4 regions of the Chryseobacterium paludis genome follow, and region 4 is predicted to be linked to each of the others. Evidence: riboswitches for the same ligand, from Rfam matches in the RefSeq annotation. Region 4 holds a riboswitch; each other region holds the start of a gene.

Region 1 (3,989 bases), 2.4 Mb from region 4:
TCCATCTTATTCACAGGAAGATATCAATACTATTTTTAAAAAAGAAAATCTGAAAGCTCCCGTTTATGACTCTATAAACATACGCGGATACAGTATTCATTATCTCACTAATAAAGCCAATGATGATGTAATCACTAATCAGGAAACGCGAAAGAAAAAGCCCTACCTCTTCTTGATACATGACAGTGGAAAGAATTCCGGATATTTTTTAGACTATTTTAAGAATAAAGAAATCAATAAAATATTTCATATCATCGCAGTGGATAGGATTGGTTTTGGAAAATCTCATTTTATAAAATCTGAAAGTGAAGATCAAAAAGAGTTTGGGGAAGATTTAGACTATGTAACTTCTGTCATGCCTAAAGAGATTTTAAAGAATGAAGGCCAACATCTTGAAGAAGTTCGTATTGTTACGAATGGTTGTGCCGGTTTATTGGGCTTAAAAGCATACAACTGGGCAGATTTAACTTATGTGAAAGTTTTCATGTTTTATCCCGAAACAGAACCCAGATTTTTTGGAAGTATTTTCTTTAGTAAACTAATCTCCAGTCCATTTTTAAGCTTTCTTTTTCCACGGGACTTTGTGAGTAAACATCAAGACTTATTATTGATGGATGATTCAAAAGGACAAGGCAGAAAAACCCTTTTTGAAAATGCTAAAATTTCCGAAAACAAAGGAATCAGCAGCGATGGCCCTATGTTTCCTGCAGGTAAGGGATTCAAATCTATATTCTTTATAGTTGCAAACAAAAAAGCGAAGGAACAGACCGAAAATATCATTGAAACCAATAATTTTCTAGTAGAAGAAGCTGATAAAAAGAACATTTATAAAGATCCTGGGTTCGTGCTGGATAAAATTTTATTGAACGATTTTTATACTTTGGATTTTAATAGGATTAGAAGATAATGTCCTGCATATTGAACCGTCTTTTTAAATATTTCAAACAAAGTTCAACCTTTTTACAGGTCATCTAAAACCAATAACTAATATTAAGGATTTAGAGTTATATAATTATCTTCCGAAAAGTATTTAATTTATATATTTGATGCATCAAAAATTTTTCATAATGATTTCCGTAAATAAAGCAGTCTATTTATCAGCCTTCAGTTTATTCTCATTAGCTTTTGTAAAAGGCCAGCAAAAAATTCCTTTTGGAGTGGTAAAGGCTGAAGAAGGTTACGCGAATGTTAGGGTTGCCAAGGATAATTATAGAAAAATTGTTGATAAGATCAGAATGCGTAAAGGAGATGTCTTTCTTTATGTAAAACCGGCTCCGGGAGAAACAGAATGGTTATGGATCAAATATCCCGAAAAGCAAGACACTGAAAAACCTTTTGTGAGATATGAGAATCTTGACAAAGAAGGTATGGTGAATAAAGAACGTGTAGCTTTTATTGATCAGCTTCCTCAATACACACCGTCCAAATCCAAAAACGGAAGATCCCTTATTTTCACTGACAATAACAATCCTAAAATACCTACTGCCCAAAGAAATAAGGTTATCATTGATGTCTATCCTTCCAATGCCAGTTATAGGAAACAGGAAAAAGATGCGGATGGAACAATCCTTACTATTGATAAAGTAAAACCTTGGGGTATCAGTAAAGAACTTCCTGAAGGGATGACAGAAATCAAGTCTATCCGTGTACAACAGGTTGGAAGAGGTTCCGTTTTTGTAAGAGAAGCTATTAAAAATATGTTCCAGCCGACTATGGATTTCAATAACATTAGTGTTGCTGCTATTGACAATGATAACATTTTTCTTTATATGATCAACGGTTCCGGGGAAAACAGATATACCACGCTCTGGACGATCAGACAAGGAAAGGTTGCTCACCAGATTATTTTTAAAAATCCTGAATAATTCACTATACTTCTCTGTATTATCCTTATTTTTGTCATTGAAAAAGTTTTAACGCTTATTCATCACAGGAATTGGTTCTGTTTAATCACAGATTAATAGGGAATCGTGTGAAAATCACGAACTGTCGCGCAACTGTAAGTAACTAAAGTCTTTATAATAAACCACTGTGCAAAAGCATGGGAAGGGATAAGGATGTTACAAGTCAGGAGACCTGCCACTTTCTATAAACAAGAAACTTTCGCGGCTTGAAGTTTATTGATCTGATGGATTGTTTCAGGAATTTCACCTTTCCTGTTATTATTCTGTTTGCTTCAATATATTTCATTTCGCTTTAATTTAATAATGAAATATGACTACAGAAGAAAGAATTCAAGCATCCGAAACCAGAATCTTTAAAGCGGTTTTCCCTAACACAACCAATCATTATGATACTCTTTTTGGAGGTACAGCGATGCAATTGATGGATGAAGTGGCATTTATTACTGCTACACGTTTTGCAAGAAAAAGAGTGGTAACTGTAAGCAGCGACAAAATTGACTTTAAGAAACCTATTCCTGCCGGAACTATTGTCGAGCTGATAGGAACGGTTTCTCATGTTGGAACAACAAGTATGAAAGTAAATGTAGAGATCTACACGGAACAAATGTATTCTTATGAAAGAGAAAGAGCTATTGTGGGAGACTTTACTTTTGTGGCTATCGATGAATTTAAAAAGCCTGTTCAAATACTATAATTAGATGAGAAACGCAAGTCAAATTGACTTGCGTTTTCTTTATTTTAAAACTTTTTCGGTCTCTAAACTTCTATTAAGCAGAAGCTGGAAAGCTTCACCCATTTCATCAGAAGCTCTGCTTATTGCATTTTCCAGCATATTTCTGATTTGACTCTCGGTTACTTTTGCTTCGGTCCAGCTTTTCCCCGAAGTATGTGAGTTAAGAATAAATGGCATAATACGGTCTATTGCACAGGCAAAAATAGCATCCGCAGTCTGCTCTTCTTCAAACTCCAACCATAGATTGAAAAACTCTGAACGTAAAGGTTCATCTAAAATTCCAAAAATATTCTGAGCTGATAATTTCTCTCTTTCAAATTTGCCAACCATTGCTTTCTCATCAAATAAGAATGTATCACCAGCTTCAATTTCTACCAGATCATGGATAGAAAGCATCCTTATAACTCTTAACAAATCGATATCTGTCCTGTTTTTAGCATATGGAAAAAGTACCTGTGCCAGTATTATTATCTGCCAAGAGTGTTCAGCAGTATTTTCCCGTCTTGAATCATCTGCATTATAATTTCTTCTCTGCACATTTTTTAAAGCATCTACTGCTAAAATAAAATCGATCTCTTTTTGTATTTTCATTTTAATCTTCTTTATAGTACTGTTTGATCGGATATTTTTTTGATTTTACGATCCACTTGTTATTGATCTTTTGTCGCTTTGTTACTTTTACGAATTCTTCACCACCCATTGCATCTTCTTCCAGCTCGTAAACTTTATCTAGTCCTTTTTTCGGAATTACCTGATACTCTGTTGTTAAATGCCAGCAACATCCGGATTTAGAAAATGTAATTAATCTCTTTCTTTTAGGATCTGTTTGAAACATTCCCAGATTTTCAAAAGCAAGAGTAGTTAATTCATCACTGATAACGAATTGTTTTTTTGTAGAATTGTAGACATATACATCATAGGATGGACCACCATAACTGCTTTCATTCCCATTTCGTATTGCAATATCTTCTGAACCATCAAAATTAAAATCTTCAAAAATCAATGGACTTTGCTCATCATATAATTGAATAACATTAACACTTGGTTGCTGCTCTTTATTCAAATAAAAGTAAAGATCATCAGAGGTTAAAGTCTGAATAGTACGTAATGTTTTTTTATCTTTTAGTTCTACTATCCCGCTTCCACTACATTTTTCTGCGTCACAATCATTTACCGTAATCACTGCATCATAGTGATTTGATCCCGTTTTAAGTTCAAAATGATGCTGTCCGGAACATAGAAATCCCAAAAAGACAAAACTGATCAATGTAATATACTTATTCAATATATAGATTTTATTCAGTACAAATACGACTGAAATTTCATAACAAAAGTAAGAATAGCTGTCAAAA
Region 2 (3,989 bases), 110 kb from region 4:
CCAATAGGAACGAAATCTTTGTTTTCAGGCCCTGTATAATTGGCACTTGGACGAATAATTTTTCCATCCTGTCTCTGCTCGATGATATGAGCACTCCATCCTGTTACCCTCGAAACGACAAATAATGGAGTGAACATTAAGGTGGGAACTCCCATTAAATGGTAAGATACCGCTGAAAACCAATCCAGATTAGGGAACATTTTCTTTTCGTCCCACATGATTTTTTCCAATCTTTCTGCAATATTATAAAGCAACATATCTCCAGCTTCTTCGGAAAGTTCTTTAGCTACTTTTTTTATCACTACATTTCTTGGATCTGATATGGTGTAGACCGGATGTCCGAATCCAATAATTACTTCCTTGTTGGCAATCCGTTTTTTAATATCTTCTTCCGCTTCATCAGGAGAATTATAACGGCTTTGGATCTCAAAAGCAACTTCATTAGCACCGCCATGCTTAGGGCCTCTTAATGCTCCGATTGCTCCTGTTATACAGGAATAGAAATCTGAAGATGTACCAGCAATAACACGAGCAGTAAAAGTAGAAGCATTAAATTCATGCTCGGCATAGAGATTAAGGGATACTTCCATTGCTTTTACCCAAGAATCAGGAGCCTTTTTACCATGCAACAAGTGCAGGAAATGTCCACCAATAGTATCATCATCAGTTTCTACATCAATCTCTTTCCCATTATGAGTATAGTGATACCAATATAAAAGCCCGGAACTGAATGATGCCAATAATTTGTCAGCAATATCTCTTGCTCCTGCTACATTATGATCATCTTTTTCAGGCTGAATGCTTCCAATCGCTGAAACCATTGAACGCATGACATCCATCGGGTGTGCAGCTGCCGGAATACTTTTTAAGATATTTCTTACAGAGTGAGGCAGTCCTCTCAATGATTTTAATTTGGCTTTATAGTTTTTTAATTGAGCTGCTGTTGGTAATTGTCCATAAATAAGAAGGTAAGCTACCTCTTCAAATTGTGCTTTTTCCGCAAGATCCAAAATATCATAACCTCTGTAATGGAGATCATTTCCGCTTTTACCAACACTGCAGAGAGCAGTATTACCAGCTGTTACACCCGAAAGCGCTACGCTTTTTTTGGGCTTAAAAATAGGTTCATTATTCATTGATATTTTTGTTCTTTTGAAATAGGTTATTTAATTTTTGTTCATAGTCGTGATAGCCGATACTTTTGTAAAGCTCGTCGCGGGTTTGCATAGTATCAAGTACATTAACCTGAGTGCCATCCTTTCGGATATGTTCATAAACATTCTGAGCAGCTTTATTCGCTGCACGGAAGGCCGAAAGTGGATATAAAATCAAACCTACTCCAGCACTTTTAAGTTCATCAACAGTGTACATTCTGATCATTCCAAATTCGGTGATATTGGCTAATACGGGAATACCTGTTGCATCGACAAATTTTTGGTAATAGCTTAAATCAGGAACAGCTTCCGCAAATATAAAATCTGCCCCGGCTTCTTTGTAAGCAACTGCTCTTTCCAATGTTCTTTCTAATCCTTCATTCGCAAAAGCATCTGTTCTTGCTCCGATAACGAAATTTTCATCTGTCCTTGCATCAACCGCAGCTTTTAAGCGGTCTACCATTTCATCTTTACTCACTACTTCTTTACCAGGACGGTGTCCACAACGTTTTGCTCCTACCTGATCTTCAATATGTAAAGCCCCAGCTCCAGCTTTAATTAAGGATTTTACAGTTCTTGCCACATTAAATGCTGAAGGACCAAAGCCCGTATCCACGTCCACCAATAATGGCAGATCACATACGTTGGTTATCCGTTGAATATCGATTAATACATCTTCAAGGGTTGTTATTCCCAGATCGGGAACTCCTAAAGAACCTGCAGCAACCCCTCCTCCTGAAAGATAAATGGCATTGAAACCTGCCTGCTGTGCCAACAATGCATGATTAGCATTGATCGCTCCTACAATCTGAAGAGGACTTTCTTTTTGCATCGCCTCCCGAAACCGTAATCCGGCAGACTCTAAACTAACATTTTTACTCATCTTTAATATTATTGTTCGTTTTAATGTATTTAACTCACATACCATCAACAATTTAAAAAATTATCTTTTTTAAATTCTGTTAAATTAATCAAACGACCTATAAACCTTAGCGAACGGCTGAATGGGTATACAATCATCTTTTTAATGTTTATAAATCATTATAAAAAGAGGGTGATAAACTTCACAATACTTTGTAAGAGAGAAAATTATGGAAAGGGGTGATACGCCAGAGTTATAGATACAGCATAACTTTAAAAGCTAATACTACAAACTATCTCTAAATTATGATAATGTACCCAGAAAAAGTTGTGCACGATTATCAAAACGTATCATACCTGACTATAAGCTTCAGATCGCGAAAGCATCGTCAATTCGAAATAGGCAGGTCTCCTGACTTGTAACGATTTTTATCGTCCTTCCCATTCACAAGAGCGAACAGTGGACCTTGATTGATAAAAACCTTTTGAGTGTTACTTACAGTTGCGCGACAGTTCGTGATTTACACACGATTCCCTTTTAATTCACAGCTAAGTGTAACCAGTTTCGGTTGATAAAGAAGTTTAAATGAACTCCTTGGTGGTAAATATAACTATTTTATTGAAACGTTAATATATTAATTCACGAACAAGCGTTAGGATTTTACAACAGCCTGTAAATATGACAATTAAAAGTAATTCAAAATTTTAAAAAAATAACTAAATGACAAAAATCATATAAAAATAAATTGTCGAAAAGGAATGCTAAGGACGTTTTTTAGAAAAAACATATGCTATAAATATCAAAAAAGATCTCATGCGAATTGAGAGAAAACTAAAATTCATAATCACCTCTTCCTGTTTCATTTTGAAAAAAGTCAGGTTAAAAGTATACTATATTGCAAAAAACAGCTATAAAAGCTCTTTAACTTTCTCGCCTGCATTTTTCAAAGATATTAAACTGTGAGAAGTAATACGGTCAGCAAAAACAATCCGAAAATGATGACTAAACTGATCTGTCAAACTAAAGATTTCTCCTGGGGTAAATAAAATCCTCTGGTCATCGCAATACCTATAAAACATCTTCATATCAACTGCTTTTGATAAGCTTCCCCAAATGCTGTATCCCCCTTGCGGATCCTCAAAATATGAACCCTCTGGAAAAGAAGTACGTAACGCCTGTAAAACATCTCTAGCCTGATCATACAATTGTTTACGAAACGAACGTAAATGCTTACTATAGCTGTGATCTTCAAGTAATTTAAGCAATAACTCCTGATATATTGGAGCTACCGATCTTCCCAGAGAAAACCTCAGCCTCTCTGCCTTTGCATGGTACCTCCCTGAATGTAACCAACCGAGACGAATACCCGGTGCCAATGTTTTAGAAAAAGAAGAAAAGGTCATCACCCAGCCATATTCATCAAAATTGCGTATGCTGGAAGGACGTTCATCACCAAAATAAAGATCTCCATACAGATCATTTTCAATGATCGGAAACTGATGATCCATGGCAATGGATAACAGCTCCTTTTTGGTATTATCAGTCATTAACCTCCCTGTTGGATTATGGAAATTTGGGGTAACAACAAGTGCTTTGATATCATTGGCAGCAGAAACCTTTTTCAAATATTCTGTGTCAAATCCGTCTTCACCATGAATAGGGATTTCCAGGACTTTAAGCTTAAGATTAGTGATCACCTCCAGAACAGAAAAAACACATGGGCTTTCAACAGCAATAAGATCACCCGCATTGGTAACACTTGCCAAAGCAATATAAAGTGCCTGCAATGCACCATCTGTGATGATCAATTCTTCAGGATTGAATCTACATCCATATTGTAAGGCTCTGTCAGCTATCTGACTCCTCAATTCTGGTAGACCATTGGATGGATAATAGCGAAGAAGAGAAGCTCCTTTTTCACGAATGACTTCCTGCATCTTTCTTAAAATAAGCTTTTGTGGTATCAACAGATC
Region 3 (3,989 bases), 2.0 Mb from region 4:
TCGCTTCATTGATGTGATCAAGATGTACCCGAGTTTCAATAGCATTTAAAAGTGCTATTGCTTTTTGTTTGTTTTCCATTTTTTTTGTGTTTTTTAATTAAGGAGCTTAAGATACGAAAGATGGAGCTAATAAAAAAGCAGGAGCTTTCACTCCTGCCTCAATAAAAAAATAATAATCAGCTCTATTAAACTTTCTCAGTCGCATAAGCTGCAGCGACCTCTTTCGAAGCTGCTACCATCGCGATCAATGCTTTTTCAGTTTCATCCCAATGACGGGTCTTTAATCCACAGTCTGGATTTACCCAAAGTTGTTCTGCTGGGATTACGGCTTGTGCTTTTTTTAGTAATGCTACCATCTCCTCTTTCGATGGAACTCTTGGAGAGTGAATGTCATAAACTCCCGGACCGATCTCGTTAGGGTATTTAAAGTCTGCAAAAGCATTCAGTAATTCCATTTGGCTTCTTGAGCATTCTATTGTGATTACATCAGCATCCATATCAGCGATATTGTGGATGATGTCATTAAATTCAGAATAACACATATGCGTATGGATTTGCGTAGCATCTTCAACACCACTTGCAGAAATTCTAAAAGCTTCTACAGCCCAGTGCAGGTAATTCTGCCATTCGGCTTTTCGTAAAGGAAGACCTTCTCTGATGGCGGGTTCATCGATCTGGATAATTCTGATTCCTGCTTTTTCAAGATCGTTTACTTCGTCACGGATTGCCAAAGCAATCTGCTTACAGGTTGTAGAACGAGGCTGATCATCGCGTACAAAAGACCATTGAAGGATCGTTACAGGACCTGTCAACATTCCTTTAACCCATTTTTGCGTTAAAGATTGAGCGTATTGTGACCAATAAACGGTCATCGGTTGTGGTCTGTGAATATCTCCATAAATGACGGGTGGTTTTACACAACGGCTTCCATAACTCTGAACCCACCCATTTTGAGTAAATGCAAATCCAGCCAGTTGCTCCCCAAAATATTCAACCATATCATTTCGTTCAAATTCTCCATGAACCAACACATCAATTCCTATTTCTTCCTGCCAGTTGATGGTTCTTTGGGTTTCTTCTTTAAGCAATTGATCGTACTTCTGAGCCGTCAGATCTCCTTTTTTGAATTGGGCTCTCCAGCTTCTTACTTCTTTAGTTTGAGGGAAAGATCCAATCGTAGTGGTTGGGAATAACGGAAGTTCTAGTGCATTCTGCTGTGCTTCTTTTCTTACATTAAACGGACTGTTTCTTTGCGCATCATTTTCTGTCGTTACCGCAACACGATTTTTCACATCCTGATTATGAATTAAGGTTGAAACTTTACGGTTTTCAATAGCTTGTTTATTTTCAGCCAACTCCTGCAGTGTGCTATAATCTGGATTTTCTGAGGCTAATTTTTTCAAAGTAACAATTTCAGAAACCTTCTGTTTGGCAAAAGCCATCCATTGCTTGATTTCAGGAGATAATATCTTTTCATTTTTCTCCAGATCAAGATCGAAAGGAGAGTGAAGTAGTGAGCATGAAGGAGCAATAAAAACTCTTTCAGAACCTAATGCGGTTATGGCTTTCTTGATAAAAGCCAGAGACTGGTTGAAATCATTTTTCCAGATATTTCTTCCGTCAACAACTCCCAATGACAGAATCAACGTTTCAGGAATGGCAGTAAGAACTTCATCCAACTGTTCCGGAGCGCGTACCAGATCAATATGTAAAGCATCAATTGGTAGAGTAGTCGCTAGTGAAAGATTATCTTTTAATCCATCAAAATAGGTGGTAACGATGAATTTAAGATTCGGGAATTGTTCTGTGATCTGAGTATAAACAGATTGGTAAACTTCTTTTGCTTTTTGATCAAGATCTAAAGCTAGAAACGGTTCATCAAACTGGATCCATTCAGCACCATTATTTTCTAACTCTTTTAAAATTTCAGTATAAACAGGAAGCAAGTTCTGAACCAGATCTAGTTTGTCAAAGCCATCTTCTTTTTCCTTTCCTAATAGTAAATACGTTACCAATCCAATGATAACAGGTTTTACACTGATCCCTGCTTCTTTAGCTTCAATAAATTCATTGACGATCTTATTGGAGAATAATCTGAATTGTTGATCTTTCTGAAATTCAGGAACGATATAATGGTAATTGGTGTCAAACCATTTTGTCATTTCCATCGCCGTAATATCTAAACCTTCTTTCTGATGGCCTCTTGCCATAGCAAAATACAGATCAAGTTCATTTGAAGTAATGTCCTGATAACGGGCAGGAATAGCACCAACTGACAGTGTCATATCCAATACCTGATCGTAGAATGAAAAATCATTCGATGGAATAAGATCGATTCCGGCATCCTGTTGTAATTTCCAGTTTTGTTTTCTGATGGTTTTTCCAACCTCTAAAAGTTCCTGTAATGTTGTTTTGCCCGACCAATATTGCTCGCAGGCTTTTTTGAGTTCTCTGTTGCTACCAATTCGCGGGTAACCTAGGATGTGTGTTTGCATTTTCTTTTAAACTTTTAATTAAATTTTAGTTTTTAAAAGTTCTTTTAGAATGCTTCGTAATACGATCGGGAAAGAGTTTTCAGCAATAGAGAAGATACAATATGGACGTAATTTTCCTGTTTAAGGAAGAGATTAGAGAGTAACTTTGAAATAATTTTTTTTAACGCAAAGTTTATTTCTAATTCTTCTTATTTAAGAAGGCAAAGGAGAAATCAATTTCATTGATTTTGAAGAAGCATGCGTTTTATCCATAAGCTTCATCAGCGACAGCGTCGCATCTCTTTGCTCCTTAAAACTAAGGAATCTTTATAATAAATCTTTGCGTTTAAACTCATATCCATTCCAAGTCTAAACAACCCAATACGTTCAAAAAGTATCATCTGTATGACCAAAAGCTTCAAACCGCGAAAGCATTGTCAATTCGGAACAGGCAGGTCTCCTGACTTGTAACAGTTTTGTCATCCTTCCCGCTTCTGGCAGTGGATCTGCAAGGACAAAAACCTTTGGTGTGTTACTTACAGTTGCGCGACAGTTCGTGATTTTCACACGATTCCCTATTAATTTACGTTAAGTAAAACCTTTTCCGTTTGATGAAGTATGTTAAAGAACAAAATAGGGTGTAAAGGTATTGAATAAAGTTATTTTGTTGGTATTGTTTTAAATATTAGGAATAAAATTTTGTTTTAATTTAATTTTAAAGTTATTTATTCTGTAAATTTGAAAAAATCAATCGAAAAAAGAATATTATCCTGTGGAAAGACTCGACGATAAGGATCTTCAACTGTTAAGAATCCTGCAAAAGAATGCTAAACTGACGGTTAAAGAATTGGCCAAAGAAATAAACCTTTCTCCATCACCAGTTTTTGAACGGGTAAAAAGACTGGAGCAGGAAGGCTATATCAAACATTACGCTGCGGTTTTGGAAGCTGAAAAACTAAATCGTGGTTTTACCGTTTTCTGTCAGGTGAAATTAAAGATCCACGACCGGTCTGTAGGAAATAAATTTGTGAAAGAAATTGTACAGATCGAAGAAGTAGCTGAATGCTATAATATTTCAGGAGATTTTGATTTTTTACTTAAAGTTCAGGTACGGGATATGAAACATTATCAGGATTTTGTATTCAACAAATTAGGATCTGTAGATTCCATAGGAAGTACCCACAGTACTTTTGTGATGGCTGAGGTGAAGAACAATCATGGAGTTACAATATAAACTATCAGAGCTTCAATATTACTTTTTTGCTCTTATCCTACTCAACGAAACAGAGGTTATCCCCAGATAGGATGCAATATAATATTGCGGAACGCGGCGGAAAATTTCCGGTGATTGTTTAAGCAATTCGGCATATCTTTCTTCGGCACTGTCCTTTATCCGCGAAATAAAAAGTTTCTGATATTTAAGCAGACGCTCTTGCAAATAACTGTAATAGAATTCCTTAATATGCGGATTAAGCTCCATCTTTTGCCTGAACTCTTCAATAGAAGTACTGTAAA
Region 4 (3,989 bases):
ACATCTCCCAGTTGAGTTCCATTGTTTTTAGAAAAAATACTGTTCTGGCTAAAAGTCAGATCTCTTGAAACAAAAGTTACTTCTGCATTAGGCTTTCCAAAATTCCCTTCATTAGCGATTAAGAAACCATTTTCATAAGTAATTACTGGTAATGTATCATCATCATTGTTACTACACGAAATATTGAATAGCAATACGGTAGCAAATAAAAGTTGTAAGAGTTTAGTTATTTTCATGTTATTTTTAATTAAAAATTTATTGTTGCTGAAATACTGTAGTTTCGTTTTGGCATAGGATAATAGGATACCGTTTCATAAACAGTATTGGTTAAATTATTTACTTTAAACCCTATGATGTATTTTTTTAGGATGGTTGCCGAAATTCCAGTGTTTAAAACAAAATAAGGATCCAGGGCGTCTTCTCTTTTTTCATCGGTTGTGGTATATGTAAGACCGTTAAATAAACCTTGAACATAAAATTTTAAGAAATCGTACTGATAATCAAAATTTCCAAAAACTTTATGAAGTGGGACATATACCATCTGGTTCTTAGTTTCTTTGTTAATTGATTTGGCAAAGGTATATCCAACATTGAATCTGAAATGGTGTTCATTGAATTTTTTATCAAATGTAATCTGAGATTCTAAACCATAAGATTCCACCTTGTTGATATTTACAGGAGACCAATAACCGTATTCTGTAGGAAGCCAAACAATATTGTCTGAAATATTAAGATAATATGGGCTTAATGTAAGTTTAAACGCACCAAATTTAAAATCATGATCCATATCTATCTGGAATGATGTTTCTGGTTTTAAATCAAGGTTTCCCCCGGGATTCCAATACAGCTCATTGAAAGTAGGAAATCTGAAGTTTTTGGATATATTCAAACCTACGCTGTACCATTGTAGAGGATCCCATTTTCCGGAAAATGAATAAAGCAGAGGTGCATTTATATTTTCAACAAAATCTTTTTTTACTCCAGCCTCAAAACGCAGATCTTTCGTTGGGAAATAGCGTAATAATCCAGCCACAGATCCCACATTTCTACTTACATTTCCAATTCCCTCTGTTTTTATACCTGGGATGACGGGCTGATATCCTTCTCCTTTATTCACCTGAAATTCAGTAATTACATTAAAATTCAGTTTTGGAACAATGAAATAGTTAAAATCATTTTTAAAAATGTAATTCTTTCCTGTAGATCCACTTGTTTTTGGAGCGTTATAATTGCCGAAATATTGAAAGTTTTCTTCTGTATAAGCTGCTTTTAGGCTATTCGAAAATTTACTTTTATTGATGTCCCAAGAAAGTAAGCTTCTGGTACTTTGTGTCTCATATCTTGTTCTGTTCCCATTTTCGACAAAAATGGGATAGTTTTGAGCGGAATCAAAAAACTGACTTTGCCACGAAAGGGTTTGATGATTGGCAATTTTGTATGATATACCAACATTAAATGTTGTATTGTAATATTTCCCGTTTCTGTTTAGGTAATTTTTCTCTTCAACTTCATAATCATTCTGACTGATCGAGTGATTTCCCGAAACTTTAAAACTGAACTTATCATTGCTATAGGCAGCTTGAGCAAAATTATTAAAGGTGTTAAAAGAACCTGCCTCAGAATATAAAGATGCTTTGAAGCCATCATTAAAGCCTAAATTGTTATTGAGGTGAATGCTTCCTCCAATAGCACCACTTCCATAAATGACACTTCCACCACCTGCTTTTATTCCGATCTGATCATATCCGAATAAAGGGATATTATTAATGTCTCCTTGTCCAAGAAATATGGAGTTAATATTAATCCCATTCCATACAAAAGCAGTCTGTTGTGCAGTTGTTCCCCTAAATGAAGGCGAAGATACAGCACCACGGCCATTTTCTTTAATGTAAACGCTGGACTGGAAACGTAGAAGCTCTGAAAGATTGGTGGAGTTTTTTTCCACATCTTGTGGAGTAATCGTATTTACCTTATGAAAAAGCTTTACTTTATTCATTTGGTTGTCAAAAATATACACGGTGTCAATTGCTTTCTCCTGTCCCAGACAAAAAAAATAGGCAGATGACGATAAAAGTAGTACTAAAGTTTTTTTCATACTATTTTACTTTTCCTCCGAAAGCAATATATTTTTGATATTATCATTTTGGCAGGTCTCCTGACTTTCGCTTTTCTATACCTTCCCGTTTGCACAGTGGTTTGTTATAGAATATGATAGTTGCGATTTACAGTTGCGGGGACAGTTTGGGTTTTCCACCCAATTCCCTATTATTTTCAATAGCTTGAAAACCAAAATTTTTGCAAAGATAAGTTTTTAAAAAGAAACGCCAATTTTATCTATTAAAATGTGTTTTTTTAAATCAGAAATCACGAAATATTCTGTTATTAAATGATATTGATAAGCAAATTTAAACTTTCATGATTTTACTCTTAGTGATTATAAAAACGTAGCATCAAAATAGAAAGGTAGTAGATCTTTAATGGAATGAACTTTTACAATCTCATCATTCATGCTTGAGAAATAAAGATCAATATTTTCATTTTGCTTTGTTTCGTACTCCATTAAACTTTGTCTGCACGCTCCACATGGAGGGATAGGAGGATTCTTTTCAGAAAATTCTTTAGGTCCGCCCACGATAAAGATCTTTTTGATCTTTTGATCCGGAAAGTTAGCACCAACCCAGAATAAAGCTGTTCTCTCAGCACAAAGTCCTGAAGGAAAGGCTGCATTTTCCTGATTGTTTCCAGAGAAAATTTCACCGTTTTCCAGCAAAATGGAACAGCCAACAAAAAACTCAGAATAAGGGGCATAAGCATTTTCACGAGCTAGTTTCGCTCTTTCGAAAAGTTTTTTTTCTATATCGTTCAGTTCGCTACTATTTTTAAAGTATTCATAGCCGATCTGTATGTCTTTTTTCATATATTGGAGCCTAAAAAGGGGGGATAAAATTAGTTCTTTTTCAGCACGTAGGCAAGCCAATTTTATTCAGTCATTTAATATTAAAATCCAAAATAGATAAAGATGTTATATACTCCAATACAGTTTAGAAATGTTGAACTGAAAAACCGTTGGGTAATGTCTCCCATGTGTATGTATTCGTGTGAAAACGGATTAGCAAATGACTTTCATTTTGTCCACTATGGAAGTAGATCCCAAGGAGGAACAGGATTAGTAATGGTTGAAGCAACGGGTGTTGAACCTCGTGGAAGAATTACCAATAAATGTATGGGTATCTGGAATGACGAACAGGCGGCAAAGCTTCAGAAAATTGTAGAATTCATTCATTCAAATTCTGAAAGTAAGATTGGAATCCAGCTGGCGCATGCTGGAAGAAAAGGATCTACCTGGAATAATATTCAGATTCCCATGGAGGAAGGATGGGAAACTCTTGCTCCAAGTCCAATTCCTTATCATCCGACTGAAAGAATTCCACATGTTTTAACTGTTGAAGAAATTAAAGAACAGGTTCAAAATTTTAAGACTGCTGCAAGAAGAGCTGTTAAAGCTGGTTTTGACATCATAGAAATTCATGGGGCACATGGTTATTTGATCCATCAATTTTTATCTCCACTTTCTAATATCAGAACAGATGAATATGGGGGAAGTTTTGAGAACAGAATAAGATTTCTATTAGAAATTGTAGACGCAGTCAATGATGAGTTGAACGAAAATGTAGCCCTATTTGTTAGAATCTCAGGAACTGAATATGCTGAAAATGGATGGAGTGTTGATAACAGTGTAGAATTGGCAAGAGTTTTAAAGAATCATAATGTAGATTTAGTAGATGTTTCCAGTGGTGGAAATATCCATGGAGCAAAAATATCTGTTTTTGATGGTTATCAGGTACCTTTCTCTTCACGGGTAAGAAATGAAGCTGGAGTAAAGACAGGAGCAGTAGGTTTGATCACTAAAGTGGAACAAGCCGAAAATATTTTACAAAAAGGAGACGCAGATCTGATCTTTGTTGCCAGAGAGATTTTGAGGAATCCAT

The links. Region 4 has a riboswitch for cobalamin ahead of NG806_RS20960 (TonB-dependent receptor plug domain-containing protein). Riboswitches for the same ligand answer to the same signal wherever they lie in the genome.
Region 1: another riboswitch for cobalamin. It lies ahead of NG806_RS09660 (acyl-CoA thioesterase); the one in region 4 lies ahead of NG806_RS20960 (TonB-dependent receptor plug domain-containing protein).
Region 2: another riboswitch for cobalamin. It lies ahead of prpB (methylisocitrate lyase); the one in region 4 lies ahead of NG806_RS20960 (TonB-dependent receptor plug domain-containing protein).
Region 3: another riboswitch for cobalamin. It lies ahead of metE (5-methyltetrahydropteroyltriglutamate--homocysteine S-methyltransferase); the one in region 4 lies ahead of NG806_RS20960 (TonB-dependent receptor plug domain-containing protein).

The regions. Positions count from the first base shown of each region.
Region 1 is NZ_CP099966.1:2,176,736-2,180,724, forward strand. Features, by position in the region: gene NG806_RS09650 (hypothetical protein) at 1-907, shown strand, start outside; gene NG806_RS09655 (hypothetical protein) at 1,068-1,865, shown strand; cobalamin riboswitch at 1,921-2,098, shown strand; gene NG806_RS09660 (acyl-CoA thioesterase) at 2,215-2,598, shown strand; gene NG806_RS09665 (HD domain-containing protein) at 2,638-3,228, opposite strand; gene NG806_RS09670 (XAC2610-related protein) at 3,230-3,922, opposite strand.
Region 2 is NZ_CP099966.1:4,713,264-4,717,252, reverse strand. Features, by position in the region: gene prpC (bifunctional 2-methylcitrate synthase/citrate synthase) at 1-1,136, opposite strand, end outside; gene prpB (methylisocitrate lyase) at 1,129-2,037, opposite strand; cobalamin riboswitch at 2,401-2,594, opposite strand; gene NG806_RS21460 (aminotransferase-like domain-containing protein) at 2,925-3,989, opposite strand, start outside.
Region 3 is NZ_CP099966.1:1,549,046-1,553,034, reverse strand. Features, by position in the region: gene NG806_RS06815 (nuclear transport factor 2 family protein) at 1-79, opposite strand, end outside; gene metE (5-methyltetrahydropteroyltriglutamate--homocysteine S-methyltransferase) at 186-2,495, opposite strand; cobalamin riboswitch at 2,908-3,092, opposite strand; gene NG806_RS06805 (Lrp/AsnC family transcriptional regulator) at 3,247-3,708, shown strand; gene NG806_RS06800 (Crp/Fnr family transcriptional regulator) at 3,727-3,989, opposite strand, start outside.
Region 4 is NZ_CP099966.1:4,606,745-4,610,733, forward strand. Features, by position in the region: gene NG806_RS20955 (YncE family protein) at 1-236, opposite strand, end outside; gene NG806_RS20960 (TonB-dependent receptor plug domain-containing protein) at 248-2,095, opposite strand; cobalamin riboswitch at 2,129-2,306, opposite strand; gene NG806_RS20965 (cytidine deaminase) at 2,435-2,917, opposite strand; gene namA (NADPH dehydrogenase NamA) at 3,020-3,989, shown strand, end outside.